DNA from 4 places in the Acetonema longum DSM 6540 genome. Region 1 is predicted to be linked to each of the others. Evidence: riboswitches for the same ligand, from Rfam matches in the RefSeq annotation. Region 1 holds a riboswitch; each other region holds the start of a gene.
The links. Region 1 has a riboswitch for cobalamin ahead of ALO_RS19570 (hypothetical protein). Riboswitches for the same ligand answer to the same signal wherever they lie in the genome.
Positions count from the first base shown of each region.

Region 2: linked by a shared signal. The riboswitch ahead of ALO_RS06515 (nicotinate-nucleotide--dimethylbenzimidazole phosphoribosyltransferase) and the one ahead of ALO_RS19570 (hypothetical protein) in region 1 are both predicted to bind cobalamin.
Region 3: linked by a shared signal. The riboswitch ahead of nikB (nickel ABC transporter permease) and the one ahead of ALO_RS19570 (hypothetical protein) in region 1 are both predicted to bind cobalamin.
Region 4: linked by a shared signal. The riboswitch ahead of ALO_RS03780 (response regulator transcription factor) and the one ahead of ALO_RS19570 (hypothetical protein) in region 1 are both predicted to bind cobalamin.

Region 1 covers NZ_AFGF01000269.1:51,251-59,919, reverse strand. The annotation lists gene ALO_RS19580 (hypothetical protein) at 1-379, opposite strand, end outside; gene ALO_RS19575 (TonB-dependent receptor domain-containing protein) at 445-4,722, opposite strand; gene ALO_RS19570 (hypothetical protein) at 4,783-6,180, opposite strand; cobalamin riboswitch at 6,575-6,757, opposite strand; cobalamin riboswitch at 7,007-7,175, opposite strand; gene ALO_RS19560 (hypothetical protein) at 7,266-8,387, opposite strand; gene ALO_RS19555 (C1 family peptidase) at 8,495-8,669, opposite strand, start outside.
Region 2 covers NZ_AFGF01000050.1:123,056-128,903, reverse strand. The annotation lists partial or broken gene ALO_RS06525 (DUF2087 domain-containing protein) at 1-738, opposite strand, end outside; gene ALO_RS06520 (guanylate kinase) at 972-1,541, shown strand; cobalamin riboswitch at 1,640-1,835, shown strand; gene ALO_RS06515 (nicotinate-nucleotide--dimethylbenzimidazole phosphoribosyltransferase) at 1,937-2,968, shown strand; gene ALO_RS06510 (sensor histidine kinase) at 3,117-4,337, shown strand; gene ALO_RS06505 (response regulator transcription factor) at 4,359-5,848, shown strand, end outside.
Region 3 covers NZ_AFGF01000085.1:35,673-44,341, reverse strand. The annotation lists gene nikC (nickel transporter permease) at 1-639, opposite strand, end outside; gene nikB (nickel ABC transporter permease) at 646-1,584, opposite strand; cobalamin riboswitch at 1,690-1,944, opposite strand; gene ALO_RS10305 (hypothetical protein) at 2,302-3,027, opposite strand; gene ALO_RS10300 (ACT domain-containing protein) at 3,208-3,687, opposite strand; SAM riboswitch class I at 3,812-3,913, opposite strand; gene ALO_RS10295 (vWA domain-containing protein) at 4,083-5,492, opposite strand; gene ALO_RS10290 (ATP-binding protein) at 5,498-6,622, opposite strand; gene ALO_RS10285 (hypothetical protein) at 6,646-7,452, opposite strand; gene ALO_RS10280 (methyl-accepting chemotaxis protein) at 7,621-8,669, opposite strand, start outside.
Region 4 covers NZ_AFGF01000025.1:12,971-21,639, forward strand. The annotation lists gene ALO_RS03750 ([FeFe] hydrogenase, group A) at 1-1,383, shown strand, start outside; gene ALO_RS03755 ((2Fe-2S) ferredoxin domain-containing protein) at 1,388-1,639, shown strand; gene ALO_RS03760 (flavodoxin) at 1,738-2,163, shown strand; gene ALO_RS03765 (STAS domain-containing protein) at 2,230-2,493, shown strand; gene ALO_RS03770 (metal-sensing transcriptional repressor) at 2,634-2,909, shown strand; gene ALO_RS03775 (hypothetical protein) at 2,925-3,113, shown strand; cobalamin riboswitch at 3,198-3,380, shown strand; gene ALO_RS03780 (response regulator transcription factor) at 3,571-4,275, shown strand; gene ALO_RS03785 (HAMP domain-containing sensor histidine kinase) at 4,337-5,557, shown strand; gene ALO_RS03790 (ABC transporter substrate-binding protein) at 5,667-7,229, shown strand; gene ALO_RS03795 (ABC transporter substrate-binding protein) at 7,263-8,669, shown strand, end outside.

The DNA of each region.
Region 1 (8,669 bases):
CCATACCGATCATGACATAGAGCCGGCCCATATTCCTCAAATCCCGATTGTCCAGCTTACTGTTCAGCGTAATTAATTGAAGAGCCGGTGTTGCCCCCCGCAAATTTTTTACCAACTGAATGCGGTCACATTTGCTTTCCGCCTTTTTGCCGCCGGAAAAAATCAATTGCTTGTCATTGCTGCGGCCAATGATGTGGACCCAGTCCGGCTTGCCGTCAGTAACGGCTGCAATAACGTCCTCCGGCTGTTCGCAGCCGGCAGCACTCACTGTCACCAGGCCTGCGGCCACCTGTGCAACCGCTTGCCGGATCGTATCAAATTCCCGCATATTGTCGAGAAGATCCAGTTTAAGAATCAGCAAATTACGCTTAGCATCCATCCTAGCCACTCCTTATTGATTTGTCCGTGTGGCAGCAAATAAAGCACTGCCGCACGAAGCAACCATCAGAATGAGTATTCCGCGGTCATGTAATAGGTTCTTCCCTGTTGTGGATAGGCAACATTGCCCTTGTCAAAATGATCACTCTGTAAATAACGCATGAGCTGCTTAGGTCCCTGATTGGCGATATCATTAACACCGGTACTTAGTTTGAACTGCTTATCAAAGCTATATTTCATACCGATATTAAATATTCCCATTGGCTCATAGTACGCAGCCGTACCGGCATTATTAAGCCAGCTTAGTTTGTCCGTCCAGTTGTATTCGCCAAAGACGCTGAGTTTATCGCCGGGGAACCGATAATCCAGCCTGGCGTTGGCCGCCCACTCCGGTGTCCAGGGGAAAGGCTGTCCCTGCCATGCAGCATTGCTCGTATTATCATAAGCCTTAAACCCTTTGGTAATCAAGGAGTCCTGCCAGGTCGTGCTTAAAGTAAAATCAAATTGTTGCCAATGCATCTCATTGCTGAGCTCAAAACCCTGAATCTCGCCGGCGCCATAGTTCGTGTACCAGGTCGCGCCGGTCAAGGGATTAAAGGCGGTGGTCATCAGATTTTCTGACTTGCGATTAAAATAAGTCAAGGTAGTGTCGTTGTCCACGCCGAACAGCTGGCCGTTTCGATTGACGGATACATCCCAATTCTTACCGTGCTCCGCAAAAACTTCCGGACTCCATGAAGCTTCGCCTTTGCCTCTATTGCCCCTATACCATCTGCTCTGAAGGTTGACACCGTCGCCAAACACCTCATACCAGCTTGGCAGTCTGTGATAGGTGCCATAGGTGGCCCAAGTCGTCCACTGATCATTCCATTTTTTCTTAAGGCCAAGGTTATAGCTGTACAGCCAGCCTTCCCCTTCCATGACATCAATACCGATATTCGATTTTTGCGCCCGCACCAGCGGCGTAAAAGCCAAGCTGCCTCTGTCGTCCAGTTTCATAGTATCCTGAACTTGGAAATAGTAATTGCTCATATCGTATTCCGGCAGGAACAAATGCTCATAGCCTTTCCATTCTGGATCAGAATACTGGTCGGCTGAAAAATTTACCTTCATAGTTTCCTTGCTGGCGGTGGTCAGAAATTCCAGTAGGTGACTTTCACCCATCTTCCAGGTGCCGTCAACGGAAGCGCTATAGGAATCATTGCGAAAGGTATTGGTGCCAAGGACGAAACCCCGGTTGCCGGTCTCATATTTGGTCCATAACGTTTGCTTGTCCTGATGTACCGTGCCCAGCTTCCAGCCCCATTCCACATTGCCGGTCTCTTGCCGGTGGCCGAAGGACAGCTCGGTCTTTTCCGTATCCACCGTGCCGTTGCGTATGGCCTGTTGCTCATCATTAAAGGAATCCGGCCAGTATTGTTTCGGCAAATCCGCCAGATAGGAGTCGACGGTTTGCGGCGTATGGGTCGAATTATTGATATAGTTGAGCTTGACAAACCAGTTGTCATCCTGCCATTTGGCGAGGATATCGTTGTTTTCATAACCATTATTCTGACGCCAACGGTTTCGTGGATAGGTTGGACTGTCATTAGCATAAGTAGTATAGAGTTTATAATACTTAAAGTCACCTGTGGCCTCTTCCCGATTCATCGCGAAAAGCAGACTGCCGTCACCCATCGGAGCCGTTGTTTCCAGGTTGAATTTCTGCCCGCCAAATGAGCGCAGGCCATAGCTGACCTTGCCGCCAGTTTTGTCCGGCTTTTTCGTGACAATGTTGATCGCGCCGCCCATGGCCGCGCCGGCGAAGCGGGCCGGGATGTAGCCGCGGTAGACTTCGATCCGCTCGACATTGTCGATGTTGAGGTTTTCGAGGTTAACGGCCTGTTCGCTGCCGGTATTCACTAAAACGCCATCCACGTAGATATTGACCTGGCTGGCCGAAGAGCCGCGCACCCGCACCGTTGTGTAGTGGCCGGCGCCGCCGGAGAGCTTGTCGATATGGATGCCCGGCACCGTCTGCAGCAGATCGCCCAGCGTCTTGTGCTCACCCTCGTATTGGGGTAGTTCAATTACGGATACCGTACCCGGAGACAGCTTTTTCTCCCAGTCCGGGCGATCCGCTTCAACGACCAGCGGGGCCCAGGTAAACCCGTCAAAATCTCCCTGCTGCAGCGCACCGGCTGCCTCTGGACTGTTCGTGCCGCCTACCGCGGGGTTTTCATCAGCGTTTGCGGTGTCAGCATTACTACTAGCACGGTTGGCTGCATTCGGCTGCTGCGGTGGAGCATTACCCTCAGGCAAATTGCTGGTTGTCTCTTTGCCGGCAGCAGCATCTGCAGCCGTGATACCCGCGGTGTTTACAGTGTCCGTAAACAAGCTTCGATCGGCAGCATTCACTGCTTCCGATTTTTTGGCTTTGGACGGGCCGCCCCAGCCCCAGGCGATGCCACCGTTGATCTGCCAGTCGGTATCGACCTTGCCGCCGAAGGATCTGTTGACCTCCAGCCAGCCGTCACTGCTGCCGCTCAACTTGAAACTGCTACCCAGTGTCACATCATACCAGGTGTCCTTGCCGGCCAGGGTATCCACCTTTTGCGAGGCCAACACATTCTGGGCAGTGTCTGGATTCGCGCTGTTCTGCATGGCATAGAACATGGCGTTGCCGCCGTCCATGAAGTCATGGTTAGCCGACAGCTTGAGATACGCTTCACCTTTGTGCTCGCCCTGCCCATAGCTTTTACCGATGGACAGTCCGGCGCGGCCAAGCAGCATATCCATTTTATCTTGTTGATAGCGAAGACCGTTGTCCAGACGGAAGTCGAAGGAGCGCATCACACCGTAGGAAAGGCCGACTTGCGGTTCCATAAACCAGCCGCTCCCTTTATCGATCCGCAGGCCGTAACGGGCGCCGATGCCGTAGGTTTGGGCGATAAAATCCTTCTTGTAGCTGTCACCGAAGGAATCGGTATAGGTATTGGCATTATCGATGGTGCTCCAGCGCACAGTGGTATCCAAATAGTGTCCTTTGTCGCCTACCCAGAGCATGTATGCGCCGAGCCCGTCGCTGTCCAAATCGCCTCTGCCGCTGTTGTAATCCGCGCCGCCGGCATTCTGAGCGCTGAAATCGGCGCCGGAGGTCATCTTGCTGAAGAACAGCCCGGTATAGAGCTTGCCGCCGAGCAGTTCCCGGTCCCGCAGCTTGTCGTAGCCGACCTGAATGCCGCTGTAGGTCTGGCCGAAAGTGGAATCCTGAATACCGTCATAGGTATATTTCCCCCGCCAGGTATTGACCCACACGCCTTCCCGCCGATCGAAATCGTCCTTGGCTATGCTGCGGTTGACGAACCGCCGGTCGTCGCCGCGCTTCCAGAACAGGCCGTCCTCAATCCGCCACAGGTTGCGCGTCGAGAGGGCCGCGTTGGCGGCGGAGTAAGCCCCCTGGGATAAATATCCTTGGCGCTTGGCACTCCAGTAGACGGAATAGCTTCTGTTATATTCATTTCCGCTTCCATCATCTAACAATTCAGTTGTAATGATATATTTGTTCAATGCTCCGTCTACTTGATTGATTGCTTCTCCTGCTACAACAAATTTATCCATATTCGCAGTATCAGAATTAGAAATTTCAAATACACCAGTAACTTGACCTTCCAGCAATGCCGCCGTCTGATTTGCCCAAGAGAAAGTACTGTCATTACCTGCCCCAAAATCCTTGTTCATAATATATTCAATATTAATATGTACTGTCGGATATGATTCCTGATTAATAACTGTCGGATTATTCAATACGATAGTTTCACCAGCACCAACATAACCGCCAGTTGACGGGTCATAAGTTCTGGTTCCTAGATTGATACGGAAATTAATGTTGCCTTCAAAATTTCCATTGTTTATTTTTAGGATGCGAGCAGTGCTGCTTGCAGTGGCTACAGACCATGGGTCATAACCGTTTGCTTCAGTATAACTATTTGCGGCACTGTATTTATAAGCAAAATCAATCGTCGAACCCGACAGCATGGTTAAGGCATTCACATTAACCGTTCCGTTACGATCCAAAGGCCGCCAAAGGCCGCCATTGTCAATCGTAATATTCGCATTATATTGGGCTTGTCCTATAGCTTTGCCCTGATTAGCGATAGCATAGGTGGTATAAATCTGCTCATTTTCGCTGATAGCTTTAACTTTCCACGGGCCACCGCTGCCCCAGTTTGTGTAATTAGCCGTTTCTCCAACTAATTCTAAAGCAGCATAACATGACACTGTATAAAAAGGATGAAGTATAAATGCGAACGAACATACCTTAAGGGCGTTGGCCATGCGTTTTTTACAATGCTTTCTGCTCAAAAAAATCCTTCCTCCTAAACGGTAAAGAAGGGGCGGAGTTTCCGCCCCTTGCATTAGAGCTTAATATTTTTTAGCAGTATACGCTTTAACAAATGCTTCAAAATCTTCCGGTTTCACGCCAGCGCGGGAAACCAGCAGCGGATGTACAAAACCCCGCACCGATTTGATGGAAGCAGGCGCAGTCCCTGCTTTTAGGCGGCGCGTAATGGCTGGCATCGCCAACGCAATCGCGTTGAATGTCGGACTGCCGGCAGCACCCCATTCAGATGCCGTACCCGCCGAAACTGCACTTGTACCGGAAGCAATACCATCTACATCATAGATGCCAAGATTGTCCCCCAGCATGCCCCAAACTTTGCTAATGTCATCAGCAGGCAACAACGCCCACAAATAGCCAAAAACGTTTGAAATATTAGCATTATTCGTGAGTAGCTGCGCAACATTCGACAATAGTGCATCTCCGGTCAAATCACCTATTTCAGCTACCCACAAACGACCGGAAAAAGCAAAAGATCCATTATAGGAACCAGTCAAAATATAGGCAGTGCCATCGGAAAGAATCGCCAGCGAACGGATATCGAATTTGTCGTCATTAGCAGTAGTTTCCGAAGAATTGGCTGGACGGACAAGATTGGTTACCGCAAGGTTTGCGGGAGTCACTCTTTGAATGCGGGATGCCTGATTCCATACAATGGGGGTGCTATTCCATTGCGGCCCGCCCAGAGCGGCTGCATAAAGATTGCCACCGTAAAGCTGAAGCTCGAAAACATTCGGCGCTAGGGTTGCATCCGGTCCATCGACTACACTAGCTAAATTAGAAGCGCTGAGTTTAACGATAATGCTATTGAAATAAGTGTAATCACTGGGATCAGAACTGCCAGGAGGCGAAACCGCATATTGCTGAGCTACGGCGTAAATATAATCGACCGATGATTCGGTATTGAACACCGTATCTACGCTATAAGCTGAAGCGCCTGATCCTGTTGCGGTAAGTTGATAATAATCGGAAGCTAGCGTCAGGGTTTCCGCAGCGCCGCTCACACCATGCACAAGTTTGAACACTCTGCCGGCAGAATAGTCAGCACCAAAGAGCGTACCCGCGTTAGCACCATCTGGGGAGTTGATGCTGTAAATATTAAGTAGGTCTGTATTATCGCTGTATTGATAGGGCGTTGTTAAATTAGGCGCTACTGTCTGCGTCCAATTGCTGGGATCATATACGGACAGATAGCAGAAAATCTGCACAAAGCTTGAATCATAGCGCCTTTCTACTATCAATACCCTAGTACCGATGCTGCTGCCGCCATTGAAATAAAAAGCGATAGGGTCAGTAGTGGCAAGGTTCGCACCCGAGCCACTGACAACGGCCGGCGTAGAGCCGGATGAGGAAATTAATCTGACACGGCCGGCTGCAGGACTTATGCCAAAATTGTAAAACGTTGCGATTACCGTTGACACACTAAACACCTCTTTCTATTTTTATTTTCTTACCTTGCGACCTTCAACAGCCTGTCGGCTGCTGAGGACTTTTCCTTATTGTCCATTGGAAAATCCCCCACCTCCCTGGTACGAATTCCTATTGCAGCCTGCCCGGACATCCTTATCACGTCCGGCCAAGACGAACAGGCTCAATTGTGCTGTCCCCGTTGCTGCTTATTGTTTTATTTTCGCTATCACATGGACGGTAATGTCAATACCGTCGTCGAGACTACAACGCCTGCGCCGATGATAGTGGTGCGTCAATTGCGTTCTGTAATAAAAAAACTCCCTTTTAGGGAGTAGGGTTACGCTAGCCCAGCAGAATCCGGCCTTGGTCTTTGCGTAATCTCCTCCCCATACCTCGTGGGTAAAACGGCGATTGCTGGATAAGGCAGTTCTCCTGGCTCCGGTTCATAGCAATCCCGCGCCTTCCCAAAGCCAAAGGCTCCAGTGGCATACTGCGAAATCACTCCCCGTTACAGTGGCGGGACCGCGCCGGTTTTTCACCGGTCTTCCCTATTAAGCCCCGTAGGGCGCCTATCCCAACGATATTCATTTATCATCACTTTCTCATGATATGCGATATACGACGCAGATAGAATAAAAGCGTCGACGATTCCGTCCGGCGGAACAATCGACGCTTTATCTTTTACTAAAGCTGCCTGCTGTCAGTGCCGGGTCAAGAATCCCCCTTAGGCTGTCGGGTAGAAAAACTCACCTTAACCAGTCTCCAGTCATATCCCAGCTCATAGCTGTCTTACGCCTGCGAGTGTTCTTAATCCCAGACCTGTTCATCGCAGGCTGTACGGATACTAAAAATCAGGCAGTACTCTGACTTAGGGTCATTGCCATATTCCTCCCTGGCAGGCTTGCAGAAATATGGCTCTCCTTCAAAGCTGCAAGGCAGTGCCGGAATCACACCGGACTGCCCTTTTAATCCGGCCTGACGCCGGATGCCTGAATTAGTAAATACTAGCGACCAGCGCGTTCGTTCGATTTCTTCCTGAGTTGGCGTCATCCTGGTCCGAGCTGCCTTCAGGGATGATTTCGATATATTTCGTTGATCAGCTTATTTCGCCTTTCACGACCATCTCTAAAATAGTATCGGCAATGGCGACATCATCCAATTGCTTGTTGGCCAGCACGGGAGCAATCTTCCGTTCAGTCGCTTCCGGATTGATCGCCAGGGCCCGGCTGTTCAGCCATTGATCATCCGGGATAAGCAGGTTTTTCGCTTTGAGCAGTTGGGAGAGCCGCTCCTCATACTCGGCTTTGAGCGCGGCCGCTACCCGCGTTTTGTCCACATAGGTCAGATCATCTGATTTAAATACAGCCAACATGCCGGCCCGAATCACGGCATCACCCTCGGCTTTGTCGAGCATGCCCTTTTCGATGGCGGCATAAAGCAGACTGTTGTATTCACTGAAATAGCGGAAATCGTCCCGGTACAGGGCCGCTTCCACGCCGAACAGCATATAATCATAGCCGGCGAGGGGCTTGGCCGATTGCCGGTCATCGCCGATATAAAGCTGCGAATTCTTTACCAGCAGCTTTTCCGGGTTAAATTTGCCGGCCTGGGCGCCAATGACGGCAAAGTAGCCGCTTTGCAGCGAGACTCCCCCCAAATCGTCCGTACCGGCGTATTCATTATGGTACACCAGGCGGACCTCCTTGTCGCCGCTGTCCAGGAGGTCCTGCAGCGCGCCGGCCACACTGCCCACCACTTTGAGAGCGGCAGACAGCTGGCCGATGGTCAGTTGTCCGGCAATGCTGTTGGCCAGGTTGAGGAAGGCGGAAAAATAATCTTTGCTGACATAGGCCAGCAAAGCGGCGCTGATCGACACATTGCCGCCGCGATAGGGCACCAGGTTGGTCAGGGAGTAATTAAGCTGCACCCCTTTTCCCAGAGAGTTTTCATTCAGATTCAAGGCCAACGGGCCGGCCACGTTGGGCAGCTGTTGAGCGGCGCTGGCGCCGAACTGCAGGCTGACGACCGAGGAAACCACTGGCACAGCCTTGCGAAAGAGCTTCCGGTCATCTTTCAGGAACATTTCGGCCAGGCGCAGGCGAAAATAGTGCTGCCCTTCCCGGAATACAAGCTTTTCCGCATCGGAGACCACCGGCGTAAAAACATAATGTTTGGCTTCTTGTACAAACAAATTGGCGAACCAGTCAACCAAGCTCATAGAATTCCCCTCCTGCCGCCTGATAGCAAAGCTGTTTTCCCTCGCCGGCCATATTTACAGCCTTTCCTCCCTGGTCAGCTTACTTCCCGCTTCTGCCCGGCCAATCCCTACAGGCCGAACTGGCCGGTTTCCAGCCACTCCATATTCAACAGCGACCAGAAATCCGTGGCCAGCTTATTCAGCACATAGGCATAGGGCAGCCAGCCGTATCCATCTTCGCCCCAGGCGCTGCCCCAGGAGTTGCGGATCAGGAGCGCCCCGCGGGTTTCCTGGTCATAGCGG
Region 2 (5,848 bases), on a different contig from region 1:
GTCCGGGGTCCGGTCCATAAAGCCGTATTCGATTAAATTCCGGCGCAGGAGAATGTAATCGTGGTAGATGGGTTTTAAGATCTCGTTCACTTCTTTTTCACTATAGTTTTTGCCGGTCTCGAAATAGTTTATGAGATGCCGCAGAATGGCTGCCCGCTTTTTCTCTTTCAGCGGGAATCTATCGAGGGGGCCATCGGGTCCCTGCTTAAAGTATGCCGCCAGAATGTGGTCAGACTCCTGCCCGGTAATAGCAAACCGCTCGTCGACCTGTTTCGAACTGCGCGGGATTTCGATGAAGGCATCTTTTTTCGGCATCCGTTCTCCCAGCAATTCCATAATCGCCAAAAAGATTTTGGCCTGTTTTTGTTTTTCCCGCAAACTGAAGCGATGATTGCGGATGGTGGAGGTACTGCCTGCATTTACGGCTTTGGCCACCTCAGCGTCGCTATAGCCGGCGTAAAAAAGCTCCAACAGGCTTTTTTGGTGTTCCGTCAACCCGGTTAACTGTTTGTCCAGGCTGGTGAGAACATGAAAGACCGAGCCATGACACTGGGCAATATGCATTTTTATATATTTTTTGGCTTCATATAACTGGCACTCGTGGGAGTATATGACTCCATCGGGAAATTTTTGGCCGCAGATGAGACAAATGAACTCATCGCTATGGGACTGATAGGTGTAACCGGCTTTGATATCCTGCAGCGATGACTGCCAAAACAGATCGGATACATCATTCATTTCAAACACCTCTTACATTTGTTTGATAAATACATAGACATTATATGATTCTGTCTATAATAAATCAAGAGTATTATTTTTCCATTGATTGTTGTGCCGGACTTTATAATTTTACAAAAATAGCCGGACAGGTAGGAATGAAAATTTATTTAGAGAATAATGACAATAAAGGCATAAGCTTGACTTAGGTATGGCTATTTCCAGGAAATAAGTCGAAGAAGGGGGAAGATAGAATGAACAAGGTATACGCTATTATCGGGCCGCCTGCTTCCGGGAAAACCTCTCTGGTAAAGGAACTGTCAAAGCAGGGTGTTCCTGTCATGGTTAGTCATACCACCAGGCCTAAAAAACAACATGAAGTACATGGGGCTGATTACTATTTCGTCTCAAAAGAAGAGTTTGGACAGCTGCAGTTGATTGAAAAAGTGACCCGGGATAATAACTTTTATGGGTTGAGCAAGGATGAGGTATTACGAAAGGTAAACCAGCATCCGGTTTCGATTGTGGATATTGACTTAGTCGGCCTGGAACAGTTGAAGAAACTTTTGGGAGGACGGGTGGAATCTATTTTTGTTCTGGTTGACAAAAACACGGTGATTCAGCGCTTAGTGACGCAAAATGCGAAACTGGAGGATATTCAACGCCAGGTGGAGCAGGCTGCCGGCAAGGGTGAGTTTGACAACTGGCAAACCGCCGATTATGTGGTAAAGAACACCGGGGCCATGGATGCGTCGGTACGTCAGATGCAGGCTATTATGGGATTGCTGTGGGCTGAACCGGCAAGCGCCACGGAAACTGTTTAGAAAGGGTGTTACTTTTTTTACCGATCCTATCAGAATTTTGTTGTGTTTTCTTTTGCCGCAGGATAATGCCATTCCCTGCAGAACCCTAACTGTAATTGAATCAGTGCCACCAAACAGGTGCCTCTCGCCAGAGAGGAGAATAGGGAAGGCGGCAGGATGCTAAAGTGTCCTGGAACGCCGCGGTCGCGCCACTGTAATCGGGGAGGAGCCTTTGCCCATGCCGGCTGGTCGCCGGGAGGCGCAAAGGTTTCGCAGAACCGTAGCCAGGAGACCTGCCTGTTTTGGCTGTCATTTGTCCCCGCGTCAGGGCGATGCCAGAAGGATGGGAAATCAAAGAAAAACCTAGCCTTTTTGGCTGGGTTTTTTTGCGAGCAATACCAAAAAGGGGGATGGATATGGACTACGAACAAGCGGTTGACCAATTGATTAACGGTGCGGCCAAGCCGCCGGGCAGCCTGGGCCTGCTGGAGAAATACCTCCGAAAGGTACTGCTGGCATGGGGCGGTCTGGAGCGGGAAGTAAGACCCCATCATTTGATTTTTGCCGCCGACAATGGGGTGGTAACCGAGGGAGTGGTCAACTATCCGGCGGAAATTACCTATCTGCAGGCGCAAAATATGGTTGACGGAAGGGCCACTATCAGCTGTTTCTGCAGCGGCAGCGGCATTCCCTATACGGTGGTGGACGTCGGCACCAAGCATCAGGAGGCGGCCGGCATCAATCGCAAAGTGGCCTTAGGTACAAAGAATTTTATGCAACAGGAAGCGATGAGCCCGGGGGAATTCCGGCAAGCCTGGGAAACAGGCCGGGAAATGGTTCGCAGCTCGGTGGAGCAGGGCTATAACCTGCTGTCATTCGGGGAAATGGGCATCGGTAATACCACTACTTCCGCGGCGGTCCTTCATGCCTTAAGCGGTATCCTGCCTGAATTTGTCGTGGGTTATGGCGCAAGTCCGGGAAATGAAGAGACCCTGAAACGTAAACGCCTGGTCGTGGCCAAAGGGGTGGAGCGGCACCGGGAGACCATGAAAACAGTAGAAGATATTTTGCGTTGCGTCGGCGGCTTTGACATTGTCGCCATTTGCGCTGCCATGGTCGAATGCGCCCGGGTTAAAACCCCGTTTGTGATCGACGGCTTTATCACGGCCGTAGCCTATGTCTGCGCTGCCAGGATGCAGCGGGAAACAGAGAAATTCGCCATTCCTTCCCATTTGTCCAAAGAGCCGGGTATGGCCTATGCGCTGCTGTTGGGTAATATCCGGGCCGAGGACGTGCCAATTCGCGCCGATATGGCGCTGGGCGAAGGAACCGGCGCCGTCCTGATGGTGTCCATCCTGAAAAATATGGTCTATGCTATTTTCCATACCGCCCGGCTGGATGATTTTGAATTATCGGCTGCGGTCCCGCCAGCGACAGCAGCCGTTTAACCAGCATAGAAAATAATTGCGGCGGAATGGTGATTTTTTGCCATTAGCAGGAAATAACTGTAGGTTTAGCAAATACTTCCCTATGAATAAACAGAAAATTTTTTCATTTTATTTCTGATGCTGCATTATTGTGCAAGGGGGAAGTAGGGTGCACAATCTCCAAGGATTTGCCTTGAGCGATATCGTCAACATGCAGGTGCTGCAGGAAATTCAAGATAGGTTTGCGGACGCCACAGGCCTGGCGGCAGTAATTGTGGATGTGAACGGGTCACCGGTAACCACGCCCAGTAATTTTACCAGGTTATGCAACTATATCCGGTCCTATCCCGAAGGATTGGCCCGCTGCATGGATTGCGACGACCGGGGCGGGCGGAAAGCAGCGAAACAGCAGCGTCCCTATGTCTATCATTGCCACAGCGGCGCCCTGACCGACCTGGCGGCGCCGATCATTGTTCAGAACGAATATGTGGGAGCCGTTCTCGCCGGCCAGGTGATCCTGCCCCAGGAGGGGTACGAGCCCAGGGCCGAAATGCTCCGGCGCCTGGTACCGCTGGGATTGGAACCGGCCATTTTGTCAGAATATTTGGATTTGGCTGAGGTTTTGCCGGAAAACCGGCTTAAAGCTTCAGCCGACCTGATTCACCTCCTGGCTAACTATGTGGTGGAAATGGGCATAGCCAATATCAGGCAGCAACAGTTAGTGACTGAAATCAAGGCTAAAGCCGACCTGGAGAATTTACTGCGGGCCGCGGAATTAAAAGCGTTGCAGTCCCAGGTGAACCCGCATTTTTTGTTTAACACTTTAAATACCATCGCCAGGCTGGCGCTGCTTGAAGAAGCGCCGCGGACCCAGGAAGTAGTTTACGCCCTGGCCGACATGCTGCGCAACAACCTGCGGGATATGGATCAATTGCGCACCGTGGAGGAAGAAGTGAAATCGGTGCGGGATTATTTCACCATTCAAAGCGTGCGGTTCGGCGACCGGATCAAAACCGATATTGATATTACCCCGTCTCTGATGGAAACGCTGATTCCGGCCCTGACGCTGCAGCCGTTGGTAGAAAATTCTATTTTGCACGGCCTGGAGCCTAAGCGGGATGGCGGCATGGTGCAAATTACCGGAAGGCTGGACGGAGACCGGGTGGTCCTGGCGGTAGTCGACACCGGCGTAGGTGTGCCGCCGGAACGCATCTATTCTATCTTCCGGGCCGAAAAACGGCCGGTTACCAAAGGACAGACCACCGGTCTGGGCATTATCAATGTCCATAAACGCATTCAGCACTTTTTTGGCAGCAAGTACGGCCTTAACATGGAAAGTAAAGTCGGTGAGGGGACACGAATCTATATTCAGCTTCCCTACCCTTCCTAAAAATCAGAGGAGAGAAACAGAATGTACAGCTTGATGATCGCTGAAGATGAGCAGCTGGAACGGCAGGCGCTGCGCTTTATTGTGGGAAAACACTGTCCTGATATTCAGATTGTCGGTGAAACCGGCGATGGGGCCGATGCCGTGCAGATCGCATCGGAGCAGGCGCCGGATATCATTCTGATGGATGTCCGCATGCCGGAAATCAATGGCCTGGAAGCCGCCAAAAACATCCGGGCCATCCTGCCGGATACGATGATTATCATGCTGACCGCCTTTGACGAATTCAGCTATGCCAAACAGGCCTTGGCTTTCGGCGCGATGGATTATCTCTTGAAACCGCTCAAACCTGCTGATCTGGTACGCACTTTGCAGGCCACAGCGGCCAAAGTGCAAGAGATCCGGCAGAAACGGCAGGAGGAAGCCCGTCTGCGCCATAGTTTGCAAGAAGCGCTGCCGGTGATTCAGATGTCTTTTGTCTATGATCTGGTTTTCCGGGAAATTCAGGATTTGCCCCATCTTAAAGAGCGGGCGGCGTTTTTGGGGCTCAAGGCCGATGCCGGTGTGGTCATGGCTGTGGATATTGACAACTTCTACCAGGTTAGCCACCGGGAATCCGAATTACGAAAGCAGCTGATCAAACAGAATGTGTTCCGGCAGATTGTGGCCGTCACCGGCGGCAGCGCCCTGGTGACACCCTTTGGCAGCGACAGTGTCATCGTACTGTTGAGCAGCATGATGCCGGCTTCGCCGGACCTGGGCAAAGAAGCGGTGCTGCCGGTTGCGGCGCAGATCCGTGACGCCGTATCCAGGAACCAGGGCATCAGCATCACCATTGGCATTGGCCGCTGGTATCAGGATCTGCGGCACATGCACAAATCCTATCTGGAAGCTGTTCATGCCCAGCGGCAGCGTTTTTTTCTCGGTGACAACCAGATCATTCATGTGGACGATGTACCGCATCCGGAGACAGGACCGTTTTATTATCCCTTTCATTATGAACGGGTGATGATGGACAAAGTCCGCTGCGGCGACCGCAAGCAGGCCAAGGAAGCCCTGCGGCAGCTGCTGAAGGAACTGTTGGCCAGCCAGGCCGGCATGGAAGCCGTCAAGGCCTGCATGCTGGAGCTGCTGATCGTTTTGTCCCGGTCGGCGGTAGAAGGAGGCGCCAATCTGGAACAACTCACTCTCCTGAATGTGGACCGCATCAACCAGCTGACCCGCTGTTCCAGCGGAGAGCAAATGCATTACTGGATGTTGGACTCTCTCGACCGGTTCCTGGACAATATGCTGGAGAACCGCAACAGCATGAATGTGCGCCTGGTCAACAGGGCCTCTGAATATATCCGGCAAAACTGCCAGCGCAATGTTTCCCTGGAGGAAGTAGCCAAGCTTGTTCATTTGAGCCCTTTTTATTTCAGCCGGCTGTTTAAGCAGGAAAAAGGCTGCAATTTTGTGGACTTCCTGACGCGGATGCGGGTGGATAAGGCCAAACGGATGCTGCAAAATGCCGA
Region 3 (8,669 bases), on a different contig from region 1:
GCCCAGACCCAGGAACGAGAAGGCGGCAAGCTCCAGCATCATTCCCCCCATATCGGTGGCGGCCGCAATGGCTAAGGTGGGCAAAACCGAAGGCAGCATATATCGCCAAAGGATATACCGCGTGCGGGAACCGGACATAATGGCAGCTAAAATATAATCCTGATGTTTGGTTTTTAGTACCAGGCTGCGGGCCAATCTTGCGTACTTGGTCCAGCTAACGATAGTGATGGCGATTACGGCATTGGTGATGCTCGGCCCCATGATGCCGGCCATTGCGATGGCAAGCGCCATACCCGGGAAGGATACCATCATATCGGAAGCACGCATGATTACAGTATCGGTCTTGCCGCCTATGTACCCGGACAAAACCCCGAGTCCGCCGCCTACGGTAAAGATGCTTAGCACTAAGACCAAAGTGGAAGCCAGCGAGGTGCGAGTACCATAAATAACCCGCGAGAACAAATCCCGCCCCATACGATCGGTTCCAAACCAGTGATCGCTGCTTGGCGGTTTGTTGGCTGCCGTCAACACAGCCTGTCCCGGATCATGGGTGGCAATCTGCGGCGCAAACACCGCCACTGCCACGATGCATAACACAAAGGCTAGAAATATGTAAAATTGATATCTGCTCCGCGCCATCGCCGGTTATACTCCCTTCTTGAGGCGTGGGTCCAGAAAACCGTAAGAAACATCCACTGCCAGATTAACGATCATATAAATCAGGGCAATCCACAAGACATATCCTTGAATCAATGGGTAGTCCATTGACGTAATGGCATTAATGGCCAGGCTGCCCAGCGCCGGGTAGGAAAAAATGACTTCGACAACCGCTGTGCCGCCGAGCAGCGAACCTAAGGACAGACCCAGCAGCGTTAAGAGCGGCAGCATTGCATTGGGGATGATGTGCCGCCACAGTACAACCGCTTCCGATAGTCCTCTTGCCAAGGCTCCATAGACATAGTCCTGGCTCATTTCCTCTAAAATGGCCGCGCGAACCTGACGCGCATATTTTCCTGCCATGGCAAAGGCCAGGGTAAAGGCCGGCAGAATCATCTTTTGAAGTCCCATGCCGGTGGAAACGACCGGCAGCAATCCCAGCTTAAGCGCCACAAAATAGATGAGCAGCAGTCCTGCCCAGAAGTTCGGCAAAGAGATGCCAAAGAAGGTAACTCCCCGTATAAAGTAGTCCAAAAATCGGTTTTGATGTAAGGCCGATAGTACGCCTGCCGGTATCGCCATCACCATCATCATCACCAGGGATAAAAACGCCAGCTGCAATGTGGGAAGAACCCGCACCGCCAGCATTTGAGACACCGGCTTGCCCTGGGAATAAGAAGTGCCAAAGTCTCCGTGCAGGCAGTTCATCAGCCAATTTACATACTGCACCAGAAACGGACGGTTCAGCCCCATTTGTTCACGCATATCTTCCAATATTTCTTCTGGAGGAATATTGCCGGTGACGGCAAACATGGCCCGCACCGGATCGCCAGGCGCCAGATAAATGAGCAGAAAACTTAAGAAGCTAATACCCAGAAGCACGATGCCGATTTGAAGAAGCCGCTTCAGCAGTTGTCGCTTAAGCATACCCCATCACTCCTTTCATGTTAAATAAAAAAACAGATACGCCAATTTTGTTCCCAAAACTGGCATACCCGTTTTGCATGCACAGCACATGCATTTACCCTGCATGTGTACACAAAGAAAGATGTAAGTCTCCTGACTTGCGTTAGGGAAGCATTTGCTTCCTGCGTCCATATCCTACCTTCCCATGCTGCGATAAAACGCATTCACAGTGGCGGACTTTCGTCCATACAGCAAAATTTTGCTGCTTTGGTATGGCCTCACGCTTACAGTGCCGGTTGCGCGGGGAGTTTAACCCCATTCCATCTACGCTACAGACCATGTAAACACGGTCTTATAACGACAACTTTCTATTAATTTTTACACCTTTATTTAAAATATCATACAGGCGAGTTCAAAGTCAAGCCTTTATTGTCCAGGGCTTTGCACTGTTATTGTTGTTTATAGATCAAAGTTAATGCATCATTTACCTTTAATGTTTGAGATATCCGACAGGTCTACCGGAGGAAAATGTTAACGCCCGGTCGGGCCACAAGTGCAGGCCGAAGATCGCTGCTGTATCATCCGGCAGACCGTCCTGAATGAAATGGCAGGCGTTGCTCCTTCGCTGGCTGAAACAGCAGCTTGCCAGAAATCCAGGGATGGTTAGCCCGGCTGTAAAAAGTAAGATTATACAGTGGGGGCTGCCTCCGCTATAGAGACAGCCCCCACTGTAAGCGATTAGCTAATGTTTACCGTGCCTTCCTGCAGGATCTTCCATAAAGCTCCATTGCGGTTAATAACGCTCTTCAATTCAGCGTATGGAATCTTATATCCGCGCAGCCCTTCCGGCTGCACTGAATAAACTATTATGGAATCACTAAGCAGAACAAAGGAACCAGTTTCTTTATTCCATGTTTCGGAAAAATCTTCATAGGTCCATTGAATTGATGGGGATGTATTCGTAATTCGCAGTTTGCTGTCATTAGTTAAGCAGATTTTTTTAATTGTCCTTTCAAAATCAACTGGTTTGAAAAGATCTTCAAGTTTATATAGTTTTCCGGTCGTTAGATCGATATGTACGGTTTTATCAATATTACTTGGTTGGGAGCCTTCGGAGGATGAAGTTACGCCTTGAAAGTGAATACCTAGTAGTTTTGGGCTATAAAAGGTTACTTCAAAATCACCTTTTAAAGAAGTGTTCGGTGGTATTATGGATATCTTCAGAGTATTATTAATTGTATCCTGCAGAGCAGTATCTTTCATTCCGTCTATTTGAGGAATAGAGGCTTCACTGTTATTTTCGGAATATGTAGCTTTAAAAAGTTTAACCTGTCCCTGCTGTTCGGACTGCGCTTCTTGAGTTTCAGGTTCCTGTGCGGGTACGGCGCTGCTTGCATATACATTTACCGCACTAAGACTTGCTGCTAAAAAAGCAGCTAAAACTAATTTTCTCAGTCTGACCATAAGGTATACCTCCAGCTTTTGTTTAGTAGAAAGCTTTGGTAAACTTTCACAAAGTCATTATACATCCTGTTTATGACAAAAATACGACAAGCTAAACAGAGAATCAGGAACATCAAGGACAGTTCTCCTGATGCGTTGAAGTTAAGGGTATGACAGGCTGGAACAATTATTTTCACTGTTTCAACCATGATCTTCCGAAAAGGTACAATGCGCCTCGATAGCGCCTTTTGCCTTTGTCAGATGACATTGTTCAATCAAAATCGATATAAAGGTTTGGGAAGTGTTCAATTGGAGAAGCGGGATACTCATGGAATGCAGCATTTTTAAAATGTTTGCTGTGATTTTTGGCACATCGTCCACTTGTCCGCCGGAGATATTGATTGTCGCGCAACGACTGATGGTTGTTATGTGATATTCCAATTTAGGGAGTAAAGACAGAATAGCGCCAGTCATTGCAGATGGTATAGAAAATACTATTTGGTTCTTTTGCAAGTTAATTCGCTGTAAAGCGATCTGATGATCAGCCACCGTTTGGAAAACAGCTTGAATTTCCTGATTGCTGAACGGATGATTGGCCAGAATTGCTATCTGGGTGATTTCGGATTGACAGGATAGGACAGGGGGAGTTCCGTCCATAATGATAATGGCTTCAGTCTCCATCGAAAACTCCTTTTCATCTAATAATTGCTGCAGGGTAGCTGGAGGCCTTAATCGGCATACCGCGCTCCTCTGTTTTTTGCCATAAAAAAGACCCCCTGGAGAAAGGGGGTCAGCGCATCCCTTCCTCTCATCTTCCAGGATATAATCCTGCTGGAATTAGCACCACTGCATTGCTGCCGGTTGCCGGGCGTCATCGGGCCAGTCCCTCGACCACTCTCGATAAGAGAATTTCGAATATGCAATTTAAAATTATCTTACTATACCGGATATTCTGGAGTCAAGCAAATTTCTCCTTATGGCCGTATTACACAAAAGTTCGGCAGTTTGGCAGGAGTCCTCTTTATTTGTAAAGCTTCCAATGAAGCATATTAGCAATACGCCCGTTACTTTGTAGATTACATACCTATTTTCTCCTGATGATTCATTGAATAGCCGCCTTTTTCCACCTGAATCATATCCCATTCATTCGTTTTTATTTCAATCGGATCGAGTTTTTTAACCACGCCATAGGCTTCTTTTAATGAAAGCCGGTCACCTTTGCCGGAAATAACCCATAGAGTTTTATATCCCTTCGGTTTGACGCGAAGCTCATCTTCTCCTTTGCCGTCGGTGAAATACACTAGTAAATTGAGCTTCTTGGTGTTGGCAAATTCAAAAACCGGGGTAAACCGGGTGCTGCCCCGTATTTTGCTTCTGGATTTTATATCCTTGACGGATTTAAGTGTATATACACGTCTGATTTCGCTGTCGCATTCTATCATCAAAATTTCGTGATTGTAGTTTTTTACAATGCTGAGGACTTCTTTTACTGCCTGGTTAAATTCCTCGTCACTAATGCTGCCGCTGATGTCAAGCGCAACGGCGATTTTGGCTTTATAGCTCTTCAGTTCACCGCGCAAATCCAAGCGGTCAGGCTGCCGGCGATTTCTTCGGGTAACCGTTTTCTTGGGATTGCTGGTCACCGATCCCATTAACCTCTGAAGATACAAATTCCAGGACAAGTCAGCCTTGCTGCTTTTTAAAGAAGATATCAGGCTTTCCAAATAGGCTGGAATACTGCCTTTTTGTGAAGCATCAATCACTTTTTCGGTAAATCCCCGGAGGGTTTGTTCATCCACCGGGTCGGACCTTTGCCAAATATCATGGGTTTTTTCAGGATCATAGGCGGTTTCGGCCGGTTGATTTTTGCCGGGGTCTTCAGTTGCCTCTCCCGCTTCCTCCAGCAGGTCCAGAGCGGTTTGGACCTTTGCCGCATAGTATTCAAAGGTCTCGAACGGCAGCAGCTTTAATCCGTAATTTAAATTGACCCATTCTAAAGTAGTAGCATAGGGCGGCAGGTAATCCAAGTAGGTATTGATGGTGATATCCATGGCGATATTCATCGCTAAGGCGCTGCAACTGCCCCGCAGTTCTTTGGCCCGGATTAAATGCAGGGATACGACATGGAGGATTTCATGCTTAATGGTTGTTTCCATTTGTTTGAGAGTAAGAGTCAGAAAAATGACAGGATTAAAATAGATCACATATTTCGCAGCTTTAAAATTTACCCCGGTGGGGCTGCTGATATCAAAACGGATTTCCTTGGACATTTGAAACAGAAAATACCCGTAGAAGTTGTCCTTATCTTCCATCAGACCCAGATTTACTTTGTCGACAAGGCGGAAAAACTCGGCTGCAAAATCTGCCGGAATGTGAACCTGAGAAGGCCCCTGAGACTTGTTCTGCCTGGCTGCCCTCAAAAAATCCTGAACCAGTTCATAGGATCTTATATAAAGTTTTTGCGCTTGTGTATCAAACGTTTCCATCCCTATCACCTGATTGAACGATACGCCGCAAAATAGGCTTCGACAAAAGCTTCATTTTCCAGGGCGTATTCGTATACGCCGCTATAACTGTTTTTGATATCTTTCATGATTCCGACCATTAAATCGACCGGATATAGTTTTAAAAACTCAATGAGTCGCTCCGACGTACTATGATCATAATCCCCGGCTTTTATATTCGTCTCTAACCGGCTTAGCATATTCTTGGCCGCCAGGTAGAGCCGGGTATGACTTTCCGTTTTAATTTTTTCACTCACCGATTTAGCCAGAGAACTTCCCGCAAACACATCTTCATACGAAATAAGCGGCCGATAATCGGATTCCAGAAAGTGAACCAGTTCTTCAGCGATGAGTTTTCCCACATTGCCCCTGACGACATTGAAAAATACCGGCCGGGGTACGCTATCCTTTTTCTGCTGATAGACCTTATAAAGGTGAGAAATCCTTTCGTAGCTTCTTGGCGTTGCTTTGATATCATTTTCATTGGTTTTATGCAGGTATTCCGGAAAAGTGGAGATAAACTCGATCACCTTGGGCTCAAGGCCGGCATTCATGGCCCAGTCTACCCACTGCATCGGATCAGGTTCCATGGGCAGCCAGACAAAACGGTTTTCCTGAGCGGCGTCCATGTCGACCACCTGATAATCAAATTCCTCGCCGTATTTGCCGGAGGGGTTCATGGCGGCAATGATTTTTACGGTTTCAGGCAGTTTATAGCCGTTGATTTCCCGGTTTAATATCAAATTCATCAGTTCCTGCTGCACGGCGTGTTCACAGCGATTAATCTCATCGATCAATAAAAGAACAGTTTTGCCGGCGGCTGTTGCCTCATCAATTTCTCTCAGCTTATGATGTACGGCATATACGGTGGTCTTCTTTTCCGGCCTGTCTCCCGGCCGATTTACGCCGGTATAGGATTCTATCGTGGGCAGACCGCCGATTTCCCCTTCTTTCAGAAGATTGCCGTCAATCACAATGAAACTCCAATGGTTCTCCTGGGCGATTTGCTTGGCTAAGGCTGTTTTTCCCACGCCGGTTTCTCCGACGATCAAAGGCACTTCTCCGGTAGCCAGTACTAAATCAACACTTTTTAATGTATCAATAAAATTCATGGTATCTCCTGCCGTTTTATATTTTATATCTTTAGTTTTTCATCTACAGCGATTTTCCTGGCCTTCTTGCTGCCGTGCTGATCAATAAACCGGATCTTGTCCAGAGGGAAGAACTCGCTGCTTGTATCGATGACACTGCAATTTAGAAAGTCTCTTACATATTTTTCTTCAACGGCTTCATTGGATAATGCCGCCTTTAACACTTGCTCCAGTTCCCCTTGAGATATACCCGCTTCTTTTGTCACATACTTAATGACTAAACTATTGATCTGCAGAAACTCCAGTATTTTATTTTTACCTAAATCATTGATCAGGCGAATGGCCCGCTCGTCCTTTCTGACAGCAATACGCTGGGCCTGATCGGTAGGGGAAGGGATATAGCGCAATGCCTCATAACTGATTGTTACGGCCTCTTCCTGGGCCCTGGCGCAGGGCTTCTTTATAAATTTGACGGCGTCGAAATTTTTTCTGACAGCCAATACCTGCAATTCCTCACTGGGATGATCGACATATTGAATCGCCCAGCCGGCCTGACTGACGGCTAGTTGAATCAGGGAGTCCGGCGGGTTTTTAATATAGGCCAGGTTGTTCCAGCCGTCCTGGATGGCTTTGACCATCATCCCTCCGGTCGGATTCGCGATAAATTGAATGGCCCGGGGATTGTTGGCTATGGCTAATTCCTGCATCTGGCGGGTCGGATGGTCGATATACTGTACCGCCAGTCCGTTTTTTTGAACGGCCAGCAGCTTCATCTCTTCGGTGGGATGATCCATGGACGCTAACGCATAAGGATTATTTTTTATGATTTCCATGAGCTTTGCTTGTTCCATATGGTCCTCCTTCGCAGGCCGCTGATATTTCCATCTTAATCGAAATAGCGCCTTGTTACAATACCGACGAGACGTTAGAAATAAAATTTACCGACAAAAAACAGGCATACTACCGAAAGCCGGTAAAGTATGCCTGTTTTCGTTATGAAAGGGTATGACGGCGAAAGATTACTTGTCCGACACTTTGAAGACCGCGGACAGGGTCTTGAGTTCAGTGGCCATGGCGCTGCTTTCTTCCGTACTGGCGGTAACTGTCTGCATGGCTGCTGAGGTCTGTTCGGTGGAGGCTGCCACTTCCTCAGCCTGAGCGGCGGTGGTCTCAATCACGCCGGCAAGACGGCTGATCAGATCTACTACCTTATCAGAACTGGCCACCTCTTCATTGGTCACCTGCAGCACATTATCGATGTCGCCTACTGTCACATTGACTGCCGTCACAATTTCATCCAGGGCTGATCCGGCTTTATTGACTACCTCTACACCCCGGATGATTTCAGAGTTGCTTTGATGCATGGCCTCGACCGCTTCTTGCGTGCTTTCGGCCACTTTCTTAACCAGTGCGGCTACTTCACCGGCTCCCTGATTGGACTGTTCGGCCAGCTTGCGGACTTCTTCCGCCACCACGGCGAATCCCCGTCCCGCTTCGCCGGCGCGGGCGGCTTCAATGGCCGCGTTTAAAGCCAACAGGTTGGTTTGATTGGCGATGCCGGTAATTGTATCGGTAATGGAAGCAATTTGGCTGGAGTACTGATTCAAGGCAGAAATAATGGCTGCGGTATCCTCGGTTTTTTCGCTGATGGATCCCATACAAGTCACGGTTTCCCGCACCGTTTCCTGGCCGACGGTGGCTGCCCGAAGGGTTTTGCGGGATTCGGATACGGCCGATTCGGCTTTGGTCTTGGCGATTTGGATCAAAGAGGACAAGTGCACCAGCGCCTGGGATGCTTCCACTACGGCGGCGTTGCCTTGAGTGGCATTCTCGGTGACATGGGCCATGCTCCTGGCTACTTCATCGGTGGTGGCATTGACCTCTTCGGCGGTGGCGGTCAATTCCTCGGCGGCGGCTGCTACTCCGTCGGCCTGAGCCTGAACCTTGACCACGACGTTGCGGAACTTGTCCGACATTTGTTGGAAGGCAAGGGCCAACTGGCCGATTTCATCCCGAGAGCGAATTTGGCTGTCCCGGGATCGAAGATCTCCTGCCGCCAACAGCAGCG
Region 4 (8,669 bases), on a different contig from region 1:
GAGAAAAATGGAAGATGTAAGCTTCAGGAACTGGCCCAGCGTTTTGGCATAAAGCAGGTACGGTTTGGCAATACATTCGGGGAGGCTGAACTTGATACCTCGTCACTCTGCATTGTCCGGGACAAGAGCAAATGTATCCTGTGCGGCGACTGTGTGAGAATGTGTGATGAAGTACAAAATATCGGCGCCATCGATTTTGCTTTTCGTGGCTCAAAGATGTGCGTCAGCACGGCGTTTGACGCACCAATAGCCACGACCAACTGTGTGGGGTGCGGCCAATGTGCGGCTGTCTGTCCCACAGGGGCGATCGTTGTCAGAAATGATACGGTGAAGCTGTGGCAGGACATAAGCGATAAGGATACCAAAGTGGTCGTGCAGATAGCTCCCGCCGTCAGAGTCGGCATCGGGCAAGAACTGGGCCTTGCCGACGGGGAAAATGTGATGGGCAGAATCGTCGCCGCCCTGAAGAGAATCGGGTTTGACGAAGTGTTTGACACTTCGACCGGCGCCGATCTTACGGTGCTGGAAGAAGCCGGCGAATTTACGGCGCGGCTGCAGAAAGAGGAAAAGCTGCCCTTATTCACCTCGTGTTGCCCGGCATGGGTAAGGTATGCTGAATTGCATTATCCTCAGCTTATGTACAAGATATCCACCTGCCGTTCGCCGATGCAGATGTTCGCCAGTGTAATGAAAGAGCATTACGGTCATTCCCACCGTAAGGTTGTCGTTGTGGCGATCATGCCCTGTACAGCCAAGAAGTATGAAGCGGCGCGGGATGAATTTAAAAAAGATGGGGTTCCCTATGTGGATTATGTTATTACCACCCAAGAGCTGATCCAAATGATTCGGGAAGCCGGCATCGTCTTTTCCGAAATTGAGCCGGAGGCTGTGGATATGCCGTTTGGCGCCGCCAGCGGCGCCGGAGTGATATTCGGGGTGACGGGCGGTGTTACCGAAGCGGTAATCCGGCGCATTGCCGACGATAAATCGGTTTCCGCCCTGCGGGCCATCGCTTTTACCGGCGTCCGGGGTCTGCAGGGAGTCAAGGAAGCAAGTATCGTCCTTGACGGCCGCGAGGTCAGGATTGCAGTCGTAAGCGGTCTCAAAAACGCGGATAGCTTGATCCATAAGATTCGCAGCGGCGAAAAAAAATATGATTTTATTGAAGTCATGGCCTGTCCCGGCGGCTGTATCTGCGGCGCCGGGCAGCCGGTTGCCGGACGGGAAGGGAGAAATAAAAGGAGCGTGGGGCTGTATGAGGCCGATCGAATGAGCAGCATCAAACGCTCGGAAGAAAATCCGATCATCATGGCGCTTTATGACGGGCTGCTGAAAGGCAACATACACAGGCTGCTCCATGTGGATTATGTTAGAAAGGCGTGACAATATGATCAAGGTCAGCGTTTGCATAGGCAGCGCCTGTCATATCAAAGGCTCCTATAATGTGCTGAATTCCCTGCAGCAATTGCGCGAAGAATACGGGCTGGCGGACCAGGTTGAGATTAACGCGATTTTTTGCCTGAATCATTGCACAGAAGCAGTATCTGTACAAATCGATGACGGTGCGGTCCATAGTGTTTCCGGATCAACGGCGCGGGACTTTTTTATCAAAAATATTTTGCCTTACGCTAGTCCATGAGAAAGAAATAGCTGTTGATCAAAGAGGTCTTTACAATTTCTCATAATGCGGTATAATGATAATGAATATCATTATCATTATACCAAGGAGGGATTACCGTGAAGAAAGTAACAATTATCTATTGGAGCGGTACAGGCAACACGGAAATGATGGCGCAAGCCGTAAAAGAAGGAGCGGAGCAGGGCAATACAGTAAAACTGCTAAGAGTGGAAGACGCGACCCAACAGGATGTGGCGGCAGCGGATGCCGTAGCCTTTGGCTGCCCCTCCATGGGGTCAGAGATGCTGGAAGAAGGGTACATGGAACCATTTGTAGCTTCCTTGCAGGATGTGGATTTTTCCGGTAAGACCGTAGCCTTATTCGGATCCTATGATTGGGGCGACGGGCAGTGGATGCGGGAATGGGCCGACCGTATGAAGGGGTACGGCGCCAATGTAATCGGCGAGGGGCTGACCATACAGCTTACGCCGGATGCAGACGGGCTGCAGGAATGCAAAGCTTTAGGGGCAACACTGGGTAAGTAACCGGCACACTGGCTGAATGGTTATACTAGTGCCGCTTGCGCCACAAACGCCGGGAGAGTGGAAGATATGTCAATTTGGGTAAAGGCGGATTCGCAGCAGGTATATATTAACATAAGCGGTGATGTTTTTACGGAACATATCGAACTTTTACAAAGCAGCCTGCTGGAGCACCTGTATTATGGTTACAGGCGGATTGTTCTCAATATGAACGATGTGAGGAATTTTGACCATAATGGCCTTGCTATGTTGCGCTTTGTTCGCGAGCGGTTTGCCAAATACGGCGGTGTGATCATTTTGGAAGATGCCAAAGGGCATGTTGGCGAATTTTAAAAGAAAATATTATGTTAAAAACAGATGCCTCAAGGCATCTGTTTTTCATTTTAAGGCGCAGAGTGTGTTCTTTACCCGCTTTTGCCTTGACAATATCCTCCCCGGGGGGATATTATGGAGCTGGAGGAGGGATACCTTTTATGCAAAATCATACACATGCTCATCAGAAACAAGTTACAAACAGACTGTCGAGAATTGAAGGACACGTTCGATCAATTAAGCAGATGGCTGCTGAAGGCCGTGACTGCCCTGAAATATTACTTCAGATTGCAGCGGCTCGAAAAGCTCTAGACAATGCTGCGAAACTCATATTGAAAGATCATCTTGAACACTGTCTTATTCATGCGGTCAATGAGGGCAAACAAGAAAAGTTTCTTAAAGATTTACAAGAGGCGATTGACCACTATATTAAGTAAATAGGAGGGGGGATAATGAAGGCTTTTCTGATAGTTGCGGCTTTGATGGCTATTCCATCCGTAGCCTTGGCTCACTCTGGTACATTATTTAAGATAGCAGTAAATTATATTCCAATAATATTAGCTGCCGTTCCCATGCTGTTGAAGCTATTTTCCAAGCTGGTTTCAAAAATATATTCTTTTTTCATGGAAGAACATAAATAAAAGTAAAAACAAGACAACCGCGCTCGACAGTAAGCAACACCTATGCTAAAATTTAAAATAGCAACGAAAATGCAAGAAAAGACAAAAAAATAATTTGGTGCAGGTGCCTTTCGGGGCTTAATAGGGAAGACCGGTTAAAGGCCGGCGCGGTCCCGCCACTGTAATGGGGAGCAAAGCCATGATATGCCACTGGAGCGTAAGTTCCGGGAAGGTATGGCAAGAGCCACGATCCAGAGCCAGGAGAACTGCCTGCATGACAATCACCGTTTGACCTGCGACAGACAGGGAGGGAATTTATCGAAATAATCTCGGCTTTTTAATCGGAATATTTCGTAGATAGATTATTCTAAAATGGGACCTCCCCCTGTTGCTGCAGGGAGGGTCTCATTTTTTAATTTCATGGCCGCCGCTTAAATTGACGCAGGACAATTCTGCCGCACTTACTAAGGAGCTGATTATGGGTAAGCAAATCAAAATTTTAATCGTTGACGATAATGCAGATATTCGTGATATTGTTTCTATTTTACTAAGCGATATGAACTATACAGTGCTTAAAGCAGAGGATAGCGCTGCCGCCATGAAGCTGCTGCTGTTAAATCCCAATATCGATCTCATAATTCTCGATATTATGCTGCCGGATCAATCCGGCTTTGATGTGTGCCGGGAAATGCGCCAAAAGACAATGGCACCTATTTTGTTTCTAACCGCAAAAGCCCATATCGCCGATAAGAAATATGGGTTTGATTGTGGTGGAGATGATTATTTATTAAAGCCGTTTTCTTCCATAGAGTTGTCGGCAAGGGTACAGGCGCTGTTGCGCCGCTACGCCGTATATCAGGGGAAAAGCGCGAATCAGGCTAACGAATATATCAAGATACGGGAGCTGCTGGTACATCCGACAGCAGGTGAAGTATCGGTCGCAGGGATTGATATTTTGCTGCGCCACATAGAATATCAATTATTGGTTTTATTGGCCAAGAACCGGGATCAAGTATTTTCTGTTCAAACTATTTACGAAACAATTTGGCAGGAACCATTTATGCCGGCATCCAGTAATACTGTTATGGTGCATATCAAAAATTTACGGCAGAAGATTGAAAAAGATCCGCAGAATCCGAAATATATTGTTACGGTTTGGGGGAAAGGATATAAACTTATTTAAACAATCGGTCTATATGCAGCTGAATGTTAAGTTGATTCTGTGCCTCATGATTTCTTTCTTCGTGTCTGTTTTGCTTTTTCTCTGCTTACAGGCCGGTGCAGGCATATGGATCGAAAAAAGGCTTAGGCAGCCGCAGTTTGTAAAAGAACAGTTGCAAGAGGAGGTATCCCGGCTGCAGGCTTATATTCTGGAAGAGAATGTATCTGTTTTGGATTTTCACAAGTTAAACAAATGGGTGGCCTCAAGGAAGATTACCATGATTTCCATGTATCAGAACGGCAGGCTTATCTATGACTCCAACGCGAGCGGCCTCGGGGCGGAGCCGCCCCCGGGTGATGCGCTCTATCCGCTTCATTTTCATGATGCGGATGTGATGGTCAGTATCACTTCTTTTCTGAAACATCGCTATGAAGATATTGCTACATATATGAATCTGGTAATATTTTTTTTCGTATTTTTATTGATCATGTTATCTTTCGTTCGTCAAAAGACCTTGTATATTCACCGTTTGGATCATGAAATAAAATTGATGCAGGGCGGAAACCTGGATTTCCCCATCACCGTAAAGGGCAATGATGAGCTTGGTTCACTGGCGCGGGATATTGATAACATGCGGCGCTCCCTGCTTCTGCAGAACCAACGGCAGGAGCGCCTGGAAACGGTTAACCGCAATTTTGCCACAGCAATATCTCATGATGTCCGCACCCCGCTTTCCGCTTTAATCGGTTATCTGGAAATTATGATTCAGAAAAAAAATCTCAGTGACGAGCAAAGGCGTCAGTATTTGCATACCTGTCAGGAAAAGGCCTGGCAATTAAAAAAGCTGACTGACAATATGTTTGAGTATCTGGTTACTGCGTCTGATGATGACGCTGCCGGATTGAACACGAATATTGATCATAGTTTGCTGGAGCATCTTATTTATGATGGTGTTCTGCTCCTTGATTTTCATGGTTTTATTACCGAATTTACCAAGCCTGAAAATATACACTATAGTATCAGTTTTCCGATTGACAGCCTGCAACGAATTTTTGACAATATTTTTTCAAATCTTATTAAATATGCTGATCCGGCAAAAGTGGTATCAATTTCCGCCTTTATTGATCATACTTCACTGTATATCAGCTTCAGCAATACTGTCCGCGCTGCTGCCAGTCAGACAGCAAGTACCGGTCTGGGGTTAAAAACCAGTAAAAGCCTGCTGGCGCAAAACGGGGGCAGCCTGGTCATTGCGCAGGATGAAGCTGTATATACCCTGACGATCGAATTGCCCGTCAACTGATTGAACCGGTTGCTGATTGCAATAGTTCTTAAATAATCTGAAATATAGACATCATCCATTGCCTTATGCCAGTCGTAACGCTATATTTAATCAATAGGGGGAGATAAGCATGAAAAAGATTTTATTGTTAAGTTTGGTGCTTATTCTTGTTTTTATTGCGGGATGCGCATCGCCTAAAAATCCAGAAAAGATAATAAAAGACGAGATTACAATTTCCGCGGGAGTGAATTTGGTGGCTGGCGGCTATGACCCGACCGCGGGTTATGGCGTCTGGGCGCCGGATATCTTTCACAGCCATTTGTTGCAGGTGAAAGCGAACAACCAATTGGAAAACGATTTAGCCACATCTTATGAGGTTAGTCCGGATGGCTTAATTTACACGTTTAAAATACGAACCGACGCCAAATTTGCGGACGGGCACCCTCTGACCTCTGATGATGTGGTCTTTACTTTCACGACGGCAAAAAGTAAAGCCTCTGCGGCTGACCTGACTATGCTGGATTCCATTGAAGCATTGGACGAGCATACGGTTGTTTTTCATTTAAAGTATCCCTGGTCGACTTTTGTCTTCCACCTGAGTGAAGTCGGAATTGTGCCTAAGCATGCCTATCATAGCAATTACGGCGATCATCCGGTAGGATCCGGCGCCTGGAAAGTCGTGGAGTTTGCCAAAGAGCAGCAGCTGATTCTCATGCCCAATGAGCACTATTACGGGATAAAGCCGAAGTTTAAAAAAGTAACGATTTTAAAACTGGATGAAGATGCTGCCCTGGCGGCTGCCAAATCGGGGCAGCTGGATTTGGTGCTGATTGAATCTGAGTTTGCCAAGACGGACGTTGCCGGGATGAAGCTTTACAGGATGGCGGCGATGGATGCCTTGACAGTTAATTTGCCTACGATTCCGGAAATGACTGACGCCGCCGGGAAAAAAGCCGGCAATACGGTGACGGGCGATCCTGCCATCCGTAAAGCGCTGAATATCGGGATCGACCGACAAACCATTATCGATAACGCGTTGAGCGGTTTTGGCCAGGTGGCTTACGGCGCGGCGCCGGCGCTTCCCTGGAGCAATGGCGATACGTTTCAGGACAATCGGGTGGAAGAAGCGAAAAAGCTGTTGGAAGCAGCGGGCTGGAAAGACGCTGACGGCGACGGCGTTCGCGAAAAGAACGGGCTCAGGGCGGAATTTGTGATTACCGGCCGCAGCAATGATCAGGCCCGCTATAATACTGTCGTTGCTCTTGCGGAAGATGCGAAAAAGCTGGGGATAAAAATTATACCGAAATCCGCGCCATGGTCAGAATGCCGGGAAGCGAGAAACATACCCACTTGCTGGGTTTTTGGACAGCCCAATCCGATCGAGTTTTACCGCTACTATGATTCTTCTCAAATCGGCAAGGCTGTGATTGGCAATCCCGCATCCTATGCAAACCCGGAAGTTGACGCCGTTGTCAAAAAGGCCTTGACGGCCAAGAACATGGAAGAAGCGAACCGGTATTGGCAGGAAGGCCAGACGCTTGCGCAAAGGGATGTGCCGTATTTGTGGATTGCTCGTCCTGACGTGACTTATCTGATAAGGGAAGGGCTGCAGCTTCCCTCCCTGAAAAAACTGCCGACGCGTGGTCAGGGGATTTCGATCGTTGAAAACATGAACGAATGGTTTTGGGAATAACATCCTGAAATAGGCTGAAAGTGGAGTGAGGTTATGAACAAAGGCTGGAATGTTTTTTGGATGATTGTTCTGGTTTTGCCAATGCTGGTCAGCTGCGGCAGGGTGGAACCAGTACAGAACGAAAAAGAAGAAGTGACGATATCGGTTGGCGATTTAGCGCTTTCGCAAAAATATGATCCCATTGCCGGCTATGGCGTCTGGTTTCCGCCGCTTTTTCACAGCTCGTTGGTGAAAGTCAATCATCACAATCAAATCGAAAGTGATTTGGCCGAAAAATATGAAGTCAGTTCTGACGGGCTGGAATATACTTTTTATCTGCGCAAAGGGGTAAAATTTTCTGACGGCAGCCCTTTGAAAGCTTCCGATATCATTTTTACTTTCCGGAAAGCGCAAGCCACTCCATCCTCCGCTGATACGTCAATGATCGAAAAAACGACGGTCATTGACGACAACACCGTTGTGTTCCGGTTAACCAGGCCATGGTCCATGTTTCCGTACAATGTAAGCGAGATCGGCATTGTCCCGGAAAAAAGCTACGATGAAAACTATATCAAGAATCCCATCGGCAGCGGCCCCTGGAAAATGGTTCATTTCGAAAGGGAACAACAACTCATTATTGAAGCGAATGAGCATTATTATGGTCCTAAGCCCAAGCTGAAAAGAGTGACGATTATTAAGCTGGATGAAGATGCGGCCCTGGCAGCCGCCCAGTCGGGCAAGCTGGATCTGCTGTGGATTAACGCCGAGTATGGCAAGCATAAGGTTGCCGGTATGCGCTTGGCCGAGATACCGACCATTTCCGGCCTGGTATTTAATCTCCCCACAACGCCGGAATATACGGATGAAAAAGGATTTGTCCGCGGAAACCGCGTTACGGCAGATCCGGCAATCCGCAAAGCTTTAAACATCGGCATTGACCGCAAGCGGATTATTGAAAATGCATTCAATGGCTTTGGCACTGTAGCGACCGGATTTTCGCCGAAATTGCCGTGGGCCAACCCGGAGGCGCTTTTCAGTGATAACCGCCGGGAAGAGGCCAACCAAATTTTAGCGGAGGCCGGCTGGCTAGATGCCGACGGTGATGGGATCCGCGAAAAAGACGGTATCAAGGCCGAATTTGTCATTACAGGCCGCAGCAGTGATCTTGAGGTGTATAATCTAGCCGTGGCGGCCGCCGAAGACGCTAAGCAATTAGGCATTCATATTATTGCCAAAAGCGAGGCCAAATCGGAAGCGCTTAAAAATGCTCCCAGAATACCGACAGGCTGGATCATCGGCCGCTACACGCCTTTGGAATTCTATCGCTATTATGAATCCAACCAAATTGGCGCTGCCGGCTATGGCAATCCGGCAGGCTATAGAAATCCGGCTTCCGATGAATATGCGGCAAAAGCGCTGCGGGCGCTTTCCCAAGAGGAAGCGAACCGGAATTGGCGTTTG